3 regions of the Butyrivibrio hungatei genome follow, and region 3 is predicted to be linked to each of the others. Evidence: predicted binding sites of a transcription regulator. Region 3 holds the regulator's gene; each other region holds the start of a gene.
What was found. Region 3 encodes Rex, which represses fermentation and respiration genes when NADH is low (regulators of the CRP and FNR family bind a similar motif). Its sites were predicted from a motif close to ATTGTTAANTANTTAACAAT; they were not measured.
Positions count from the first base shown of each region.

Region 1: a site for Rex is predicted at 1,922-1,941, ahead of ptb (phosphate butyryltransferase). Genes of this name have one in related genera too.
Region 2: a site for Rex is predicted at 2,008-2,027, ahead of pflB (formate C-acetyltransferase). Genes of this name have one in related genera too.

Region 1 covers NZ_CP017831.1:643,978-647,264, reverse strand. The annotation lists gene buk (butyrate kinase) at 1-929, opposite strand, end outside; gene ptb (phosphate butyryltransferase) at 932-1,852, opposite strand; gene bhn_RS03415 (acyl-CoA thioesterase) at 1,997-2,503, opposite strand; gene bhn_RS03410 (glycosyltransferase family 2 protein) at 2,657-3,287, shown strand, end outside.
Region 2 covers NZ_CP017831.1:143,277-146,563, reverse strand. The annotation lists gene pflB (formate C-acetyltransferase) at 1-1,978, opposite strand, end outside; gene pflA (pyruvate formate-lyase-activating protein) at 2,149-2,883, opposite strand; gene bhn_RS01115 (Crp/Fnr family transcriptional regulator) at 2,901-3,287, opposite strand, start outside.
Region 3 covers NZ_CP017831.1:1,292,805-1,296,091, forward strand. The annotation lists gene bhn_RS06185 (glycoside hydrolase family 2 TIM barrel-domain containing protein) at 1-1,432, shown strand, start outside; gene bhn_RS06190 (redox-sensing transcriptional repressor Rex) at 1,542-2,180, shown strand; gene bhn_RS06195 (hypothetical protein) at 2,197-2,859, shown strand; gene bhn_RS06200 (NAD(P)H-hydrate dehydratase) at 2,933-3,287, shown strand, end outside.

The DNA of each region.
Region 1 (3,287 bases), 650 kb from region 3:
ACCTGACCATATGCAATACCACCTGTAAGGATGATCTGGTCAACCTTACCCTTAAGAACAGTAGCGCAAGCACCAATGTTCTTGCAGATCTGGTAAATGAAAGCTTCACGAACAAGGATAGCCTTCTCGTTGCCCTCTTCACACATCTTGTTAACTTCTCTCATATCGTTAGTTCCAAGGTATGCGTTAAGTCCGCCGTAACCAACAATCTTCTTTTTCATCTCATCATATGTGTACTTACCTGAGAAGCACATATCTACAAGAGCCTTAGCTGGGATGCCATTTGCTCTCTCTGGAGAGAATGCACCATCACCGTTAAGTGCTGCGTAAACATCTACCATCTTGCCGTTCTTGTGAACACCAGTTGATGTACCGCCGCCCATGTGAACAACGATAACGCTGATCTCGTCATACTTCTTGCCGATTTCTTTTGCATATCTTCTGGCAACAGCCTTCTGGTTAAGAGGATGGTCGATAGAAACACGCTCGATCTCAGGAACACCTGAAATACGTGCAACTGGCTCCATCTCATCTACTACTACTGGATCTACGATGTATGAAGGAACACCGATCTCATCACCGATCTCTCTAGCAAGGATACCGCCAAGGTTAGAAGCATGCTGACCCTGAACGCCCTTTCTAAGATCCTCTAAAAGAGCATCTGTACACTCATATGTACCGCCTGGAATAGGACGAAGAAGTCCGCCTCTACCAACGATAACGTTGAATGACTTGATATCAATGTTCTCTTTCTTAAGGAAATCAAGAATGATATTCTTACGGAAATCCTTCTGATCAATGATTGATGCATAGCTCTCGATTTCTTCTGTGCTATGTCTAAGTGTCTCTTCCTTTACAAGTGTCTCATCCTCAAAGATACCAACCTTTGTTGATGTTGAACCTGGGTTAATGATCAAACTCTTTATCATGATTATTCTCCTTTATTGTTTGCTGCTACAACAGCTGCAAGTGCGATAGAATTAACCTTTACTTCTACAGAATCAGATCTTGATGTAAGAATAACTGGAGCCTTTGTACCTGTGAGGATGTTACCATTCTTAACAGTTGCAAGTCTTACGATAGTCTTGTATGTAAGGTTTCCAGCGTGGATATCTGGGAAAAGAAGGATGTCGGCATCGCCTACGATCTTTCTGTCAAGAGCGCCAGCCTTGTGCTTAGCAGCTTCTGGATCGATAGCAAGGTCCATAGAAAGAGGTCCATCAACGATACAATTCTTGATCTCACCTTCTTCATTAAGTCTTGTAAGCTCTGCTGCCTCAACAGTAACAGGCATCTTAGGGTTAACAACTTCAACTGCTGCAAGTGGAGCAACCTTAGGGCACTCAACGCCGCAGGCTCTTGCAACATCTACTGTATACTCAATGATGACTTTCTTGTCTTCAAGTGTTGGGTAAGGCATGAAAGCAACGTCTGTAAGGAATAAAAGACGATCGATTCCAGGAATCTCAAATACGCAAACGTGTGAAAGAGGACGACCTGTACGAAGACCAACTTCCTTATCAAGTACGCTCTTAAGGAAATCTCTTGACTCAAGGGCACCCTTCATGTAGATATCAGCCTTGCCGCTTGATACAAGTGAAACTGCTGTACGTGCAGCCTCGATTGTATCCTTAACATCGATGATCTCGTAATCATCAAGGTTCATTCCAACCTCTTTTGCCTTCTCCTCGATCAGCTCCTTGTCACCAACAAGGATAGAATCAACGATTCCTCTCTCCTTAGCAACCTTAACTGCCTCAAGTACGTGTGTGTCCTGTGCTACAGCAACAGACATCTTCTTGGTGCTGGCAGTCTTGAGCTTAGCTAAAATGTCATCAAAGTTCTTACTCATGATAAAAAACCTCCGTTTTAATTGTTCGATCGAAATAAAATATGAAAAAAGAGTGTTAAACTCTCGCCATATGACAAAAGTTTAACACTCCGAACTTACAATTACAATATTTTTACCAACTTTTCATACTATAAAAAAGAATTTTTAGAAGCCTTCCATTCTGCGCTGTTTACGAAGCTCGCGTCTCTTGATAGCCCCTTCCCACTCAGCCTTTTCATTTTCTGTTTTGACATTAAGTCCATAAGGCACTGTACATGGTGATCCATCGTGATCGATGCACACTTCTGTGAGGTAAGCCCTGTTAAGGACATGTCTCATACCAGTCTTAACATCCTCAACATAAGTATCTACGCGAACCTCCATAGAAGTCTTGCCCACATATGTGATCTTGCCGATCATAACAAGCACATCTCCAAGAAGTGCTCCCTGTTTAAACTGCATGTTATCGATCGCTGCTGTTGCTATAGGATTGCCTGAATGTCTCATGGCAACTGTACCTGCAACCTCATCTATCCACGCCATAAGTGTTCCACCAAAAAGTCTGTTCTCAGCGTTGATATCACCATACTTAACGACCTTGGTCCACTCTGTTATTGAATCCTCCACATTTTTGTTTGCAATCTGTTTGTCAACGTGAAAAACCTTGCCCATACCTTGCACCTCCAAAGTGAGTTTAATACTTTCTCTACATATAATTTTACTCTAAATACGCCATTGTTTCCATGAAAATGTTACCAGCAACAGTTTTGTGGTAGTATATATTTAGCTTGGCAAAAAAGCTAACAAAGAAGTGGAGAATAACAAATGTCCAAGATAAGCTTTATTATCCCGATCTATAATACATCTAAATACTTAGATAAATGCGTGGAGTCTGTCTTAGATCAGACTCTTTCAGATATAGAGATAATCCTCGTTGATGATGGCTCTACAGATGGCATATGTCCAAAGATGTGCGACGACTACGCTGCCAAAGATTCCCGCGTAAGAGTGATTCACAAGGAAAATGGTGGTCTCATGTCAGCCTGGATCTGTGGTTCCAAAGCCGCTACTTCAGATTATCTATGTTACGTTGACAGTGACGACTGGGTAGATACTGAAATGGCGGAATCTCTCTATGCTCTCACCGACAGTTCTTTTGCCACATCAGAAATCATCTCAAGTAATTATATTGTTGAAAAAAACAACGAAAGAAGAAAAGAAACCCAGACACTTAAACCTGGCGTATATTTCAGACAGGACCTCGATAAGATCTGTGAAGGTCTCCTTGGTGCAGAGATCCGCCCTGTGACTATGTCAAGATGCATGAAGCTCATATCAAAAGAGCTGCTCCTTAACAATCTAAAGTACTGCAACACAGCCATTTCCATGAGCGAAGACGTAAATATTACTCTCCCATGCCTTTGCGACTGTCAGCGCCTCGTAATAGCAGAAGGAA
Region 2 (3,287 bases), 1.1 Mb from region 3:
CGTCGAGAGCGTACTCGTAAGGAATCTTAGCAACAGAGTTAAGTGATGCAAGAAGACCATTCTGCTCTGCACCGTATGATGGTGATGCACCAGGTGCGAATGAAGCGAATGCAGGTCTTCCATCAGGTGTAGCACCTGTAGCCTTACCATAAACAACGTTTGATGTAATTGTAAGGATAGATGTTGTAGGCTCTGAATCACGGTATGTGTGGTGCTTCTCGATCTTCTTCATGAATGTCTTAAGAAGCCATACAGCGATCTCATCAGCTCTCTCATCATCGTTACCGTATCTTGGGAAGTCTCCCTCGATCTTGTAATCAACTACAAGACCAGACTCATCACGAACAGTTGAAACCTTTGCATACTTAATAGCTGAAAGTGAATCTACAACGTGTGAGAAACCAGCGATACCTGTAGCGAATGTACGTCTTACGTTTGTATCGATAAGAGCCATCTCAGCTGCTTCGTAGTAGTACTTGTCATGCATGTACTGGATAAGGTTGAGGATGTTTACATAGAGTCCTGCAAGCCAATCCATCATGATGTCATACTTGTGCATAACTTCATCATAGTCAAGAACTTCTGATGTGATAGGAGCCATCTCTGGTCCAACCTGCATGTGCTTACCATCTTTTGTGAGGAACTTCTCGTCCTTACCACCGTTGATAGCGTAAAGAAGACACTTAGCAAGGTTTGCTCTAGCACCGAAGAACTGCATCTCTTTACCAGTCTGTGTAGCAGATACGCAGCAGCAGATGCTGTAGTCATCGCCCCAGATAGGTCTCATAACATCATCGTTCTCGTACTGGATTGAAGATGTTGTAACAGAAATCTTAGCAGCATACTTCTTGAATGTAGCTGGAAGCTTTGATGTATAAAGAACAGTAAGGTTAGGCTCTGGTGAAGGTCCCATGTTCTCAAGTGTGTGGAGGAATCTGTAGTCGTTCTTTGTAACCATGTGACGACCATCCATACCAAGTCCACCAACCTCAAGTGTTGCCCATACTGGGTCTCCTGAGAAGAGGTTGTTGTATGAAGGGATACGAGCAAACTTAACCATTCTGAACTTCATTGTCATGTGGTCGATAAGCTCCTGAGCCTCTGACTCTGTAAGTGTTCCCTCTTTAAGATCTCTCTCAATATAGATATCAAGGAATGTTGAAACACGTCCAACAGACATAGCAGCACCGTTCTGAGTCTTGATAGCTGCAAGATATCCAAAGTAAAGCCACTGAATAGCTTCTTTTGCGTTCTTAGCTGGCTGTGAAATATCGAATCCGTATACAGCAGCCATTTCCTTCATTCCTTTAAGAGCTCTGATCTGCTCTGAGATCTCTTCTCTCTGACGAATGATATGGTCAAGCATTGTGCCATCGCCGCAGTTGTTGTAATCTTCCTGCTTCTTAGCGATAAGGAAATCAATACCGTAAAGAGCAACTCTTCTGTAGTCGCCTACGATACGTCCACGGCCGTATGTATCTGGAAGACCTGTTACGATGTGGCTGTGTCTAGCAGCTCTCATCTCAGGTGTGTAAGCATCAAATACAGCCTGGTTGTGAGTCTTGTGGTACTCTGTGAAGATCTTGTGGAACTTCTCGTTTACCTTGTATCCGTAAGTCTCAGCAGCTTCCTCAGCCATCTTGATTCCGCCGTAAGGCATGAATGCTCTCTTAAGAGGCTTGTCTGTCTGAAGACCAACGATCTTCTCAAGATCCTTCATAGACTCGTCGATGTAGCCAGGGCCATATGCTGTAAGGCTAGATACAACTTCTGTCTCGCACTCAAGTACGCCGCCCTTTTCTCTCTCTTCTTTCTGAAGCTCCTGTAATCTGCCCCAGAGCTTGTTAGTAGCATCTGTAGCATCAGCAAGGAAGCTCTCATCTCCATCATACTGTGTGTAGTTATTCTGGATGAAGTCTCTTACATTAACGTCATCCAGCCAGTGGGTTCCTTTAAAACCTCTCCATGCTTCGTTCATGGTATATCTCCTTTCAAAACTAACAATTGTTTGTTAATTATTTATCACTATTATCTACCGGAAGTCATATTATCATTTACAATTTGTTCAAACATTGATTGAAATCAAGTTTTATTATTTTTTTCACTTTTCACAAAAGTTTCACAGAAATAAAAAAAGAACCGATAAAATCAGTTCTTTTTTCCGTTTAAAATTGCTCTGGCGTTCTCAACGCGCTCTGTTGTTGGTGATTCAACACCTTCAAGCTGATATGGAATTCCAAGTTCTTTGAACTTCATCTGTCCCATTGAGTGGTATGGAAGCACATCTATTCTCTTTATATTAGAAAATTTCTCAATAAATTTTCTGGTCTCTCTTAAATATTCATCGTTGTCTGTAATTCCTGGAACCAATACGTGTCGGATCCAGATTGGCTTACCTATCTGATCAAGATATTCAAAACACTCTTTGATATTATCATTAGGAAGTCCTGTGAGCTTAATGTGCTCTTCTCTATTGATATGCTTGATATCAACAAGGAGCAGATCTGTATATTTCATAAGCTCTTCAAACTTTGAAAAGAATGGTTCTTCCTTAGTGAATGGCTGCACTGCTGTATCAATACAAGTGTTGATACCTCGCTCCTTAGCCTTTTTGAACAAGTCAATAAGGAAATCAATCTGAAGAAGTGGCTCTCCACCACTTACAGTTATTCCACCTTCTTCACCCCAGTAGCTACGATATCTTTCAGCAAAATCCAGAATCTCATCTGCTGTTCTCATGTCTTCTGAGTGCGGATCCCAGGTATCTACGTTGTGGCAATATTTACATCTAAGATTGCATCCTTTGAGGAATACAATAAATCTAATTCCAGGTCCATCTACAGAACCAAAGGTCTCTATAGAATGAATAGCTCCTTTAATCATAAAAACTCCAATCTAAATCACTGGGAAATATAAATCTCCCGCAAAGTATCTCTATCAAGCACCTTTATCCTTGCATGTCCAAGTCTCTCAATAAGGTGCATCTTTTCCATTTCGCGAAGCTTCCTAGAAACTGTCTCTGTTCGAAGGCTCACGCTTGCTGCTATGTCATCGAGTTTGAGCACAATATCGTCACTAGGGCTTCTGTCTACTCTGTACATCAAAAAGCCTGCAAGTCTTGCCATGGGGTCTTTGGTAGATAACAGCATATTTCTCTCATTAGCATCATGAAGCTTTTTGCTGAGAAGAATTATGATGTTCATGGCGGCAGTTGGATTATCAACCACCTTTATGAAATCGTCTCTGTGAATGAGACAGATAGACGCATTGGTAAGGCACACTGCAGA
Region 3 (3,287 bases):
AAATGTTTTTTACGGAGAAAAGGGCTATAACAAAGATAGTGATTTCTATACATCCATGGGCTATTACAAGGATATGTTAAGAGCTACATCTCCCGGAATGATAGGCTTTTTAAATAACGAGTATCCATCAGCTTCTCAAGATTTTAGTAAGGTGACAGCCCAGATCAGAAATGAGTATAAAAAGCCAATATTTGGCTTTGAAGTAGGTCAGTACGAGGTTTTACCTGATTTTAATGAGCTTGAAGATTTTAAAGGGGTTACAGATCCTGTAAATCTAAAGCTTGTAAAGGAACATGCTGATAAGGTCGGAATCCTTAGGGATTGGGACAAATATGTAGAGGCTACGGGCGAGCTTTCAAGACTTTGCTATAGGGAAGAAGTTGAGTCTGTTCTTAGAACTCCAGATATGTCAGGCTTATCACTTCTTGGAATTCAGGACTTCCCTGGGCAGGGCACAGCCCTTGTTGGCATGATGAATTCTCATCTTGAACCCAAAAAGTATGACTTTGCCAAGGCAGAGAAGTTCAGGGCATTCTATAGAGAGGCGTTGCCGCTAGTTCTTTTGCCAAAGTACACCTACACAGATGATGAGAGTGTTACAGCTCTAGTAAAGATCGCAAACTATGGCAAGAAGGCACTTGAAGGTACCTTTAAGGTAAAACTTGTGGATGCTGCTGATGATAAGGTGCTCGAAGAATATAAGATAAGCGAAAATGCATGCTGCAAAGTGGGAGAGCTTACTGAGATTGGAAAGATCGATTTTTCTTTATCCGGATCATTATCAGATAAAAAAGCCAGGGAGCTTTTGATCATCGCATATTTAGAGAACACAGATATTGAAAACACTTATCCTATCTGGGTTTATCAAAAAGAGTTCCTAAAAGACATTCAGAGCCCTGAAAATGTTTATGAGACCAGAGCTTTTGATGACAAGGCAATAGAAGTTCTTGAAAATGGCGGGATAGTGTACCTTTCACCGGATTCTACCGCAGATGCCATTCCTTCATCCATTAAGTGCCAGTTTTCACCGGATTTTTGGTGTGCTGACATGTTCAAGGAGCAGGAAGGCAGCATGGGACAGCTGATAAACAAGGAACATCCGATATTTAAGGACTTCCCGACAAATAATTATAGTCAGTGGCAGTGGTGGCCTATGGCAAGCCAAAGAGCATTTATTATGCCGGAATATATCACTTCCATCATAACTGAGATGGATTCATATATGTATTTAAGGCCTATGAGTATGCTTTTTGAAGCAAAATGCTTAAAGGGCAAGGTACTTGCTTCCTCTATGGGATTACATAATTTGCTGGAACATCCAGAGGCAAGGGCACTGCTTATGAATATATACAGATATATTTCATCAGACGAGTTTGAACCAGAGCAAGAAATAGACATTTCTTTTATCCAGAAAATAATGCTTAAAAATTGATAAAATCAAGCGCTGCTTCAATTGACATGCCCTATAGCTGTGATTATAATTGTATTGTTGAATAATTAACAAACATTTTTTAAATATATAACTTTTCAAGGAGCGGGGTATGGCAGATAAAGAAATTTCTCAGGCAGTCATTGGCAGACTTCCTAGATATTTTAGATACTTGGGAGATCTCAAGGAAAAAGGAGTTGAAAGGATCTCTTCTCAAGAACTTAGCGACATCATGAAGGTAACTGCTTCTCAGATAAGACAGGATTTTAATAACTTTGGTGGTTTTGGTCAGCAGGGTTATGGCTATAATGTTAATTATCTGTACGATGAGATCAGTAAGATCCTTGGTATAGACAAGCAGCATAGTCTTGTTATTATTGGTACTGGTCATCTTGGTAAGGCAATTGCAGGATATACCAATTTTACCAGAAGAGGATTTGTATTTAAGGGCGCGTTCGACTGTAATCCAGAACTCTACGGCACAATGATCAGAGATGTAGAGGTTCGTCCTATTGAGGAGATGGAAGATTTTGTTAAAAAGAACAAGATTGAGATTGCAGTTCTTACTATTCCTAAGGAGCAGGCAGTTCCTATGGCCCACAAGCTTGTAGAATGCGGCATTAAGGCAATATGGAACTTTGCTCATGTTGATCTGGATGTTCCTAACAATATTCAGGTAGAAAATGTACATTTATCTGACAGTTTGATGAAACTATCGTATAATATAAACAGATACGAAAATAACGATTAAACGGTGAGAGATAATAATGGCAAAGAATGATGAAGTCTACTCCAGAGCCCTGGAGGGTAAGAGCATTCCTATTTTGACATTGGACAATAAGTGGCACCAGCTTTTTACTCAGACTGAGATGACACCAGAGATTGAGCAGCTGGCTGATGAGCTTAATGCACTTGTTGAGCGCGATGGCAAGATCAGGACGGAGACCAAGAACATCAAGAAGATCAAGAAAAAGCTTCTTGGTGAGATAATGCCTCTTAGGGACCAGGCCAATAAATCTGGGGGCTCTGCTTCTATTGAGAAGGAAATTCAGGATAGAACAAGGCTCATTAATGAGTGCAATGATAAGCTTGCATCCCATGAGGATGAGCTTTTAGATCTTTCAAAAGAAATCTATGATCTAGATTATCAGCTTATGGTGGAGACCATGAAGGTTTGTTATGAGACACTTCATGACAATACTGATTACATAAAGACTATGGATGAGTGGGTCTCTCAGGTCAGAGTCGAGCTAAAAAAGAACGTTATCAAACTTCAGGAAGCCGAGATGGAGAATTATAATCTCTATTCCTATATGCATCAGATCTTTGGACCTGAAGTTATCGAAATCTTTGACATGAAATATGATCCTGATAGAAGACACCCTATTCGTAGACCACTTGCAGGAAATGAATCAGATTACGTGGAATGAGTTCATTAGAATTAAAAAGAGTTGCTTTGCAACTCTTTTTTCATAGGAACCTTAACCAGGTAAGGGGGACAGTATGAAATATGCGGTAAGTAGCAGAGAAATGAAGATCTATGACAGGAATACCTCGGATGTGTTTGGAATTCCCAGTCAGGTCCTTATGGAAAGAGCTTCATTAAAGGTAGCTGATGTAATTGATGAAAGGATAAAGGCAAGGGATTGCAAGAGAAAGTACAGAGCTCTAGTAATGGCTGGCGTTGGGAATAACGGCGGCGATGGAGCAGTTATTGCCAGATTATTAAAGCAAAGAGGCTATCTTGTGAGTCTTTGCGTGATCGGCGACCTTACTAAGTGCAGCGATCTTTTACTTTCTCAGCTCAAGATCTGTGAAAAATACGGTATAGATACTGCCACTTTTTCCAATATAAGAG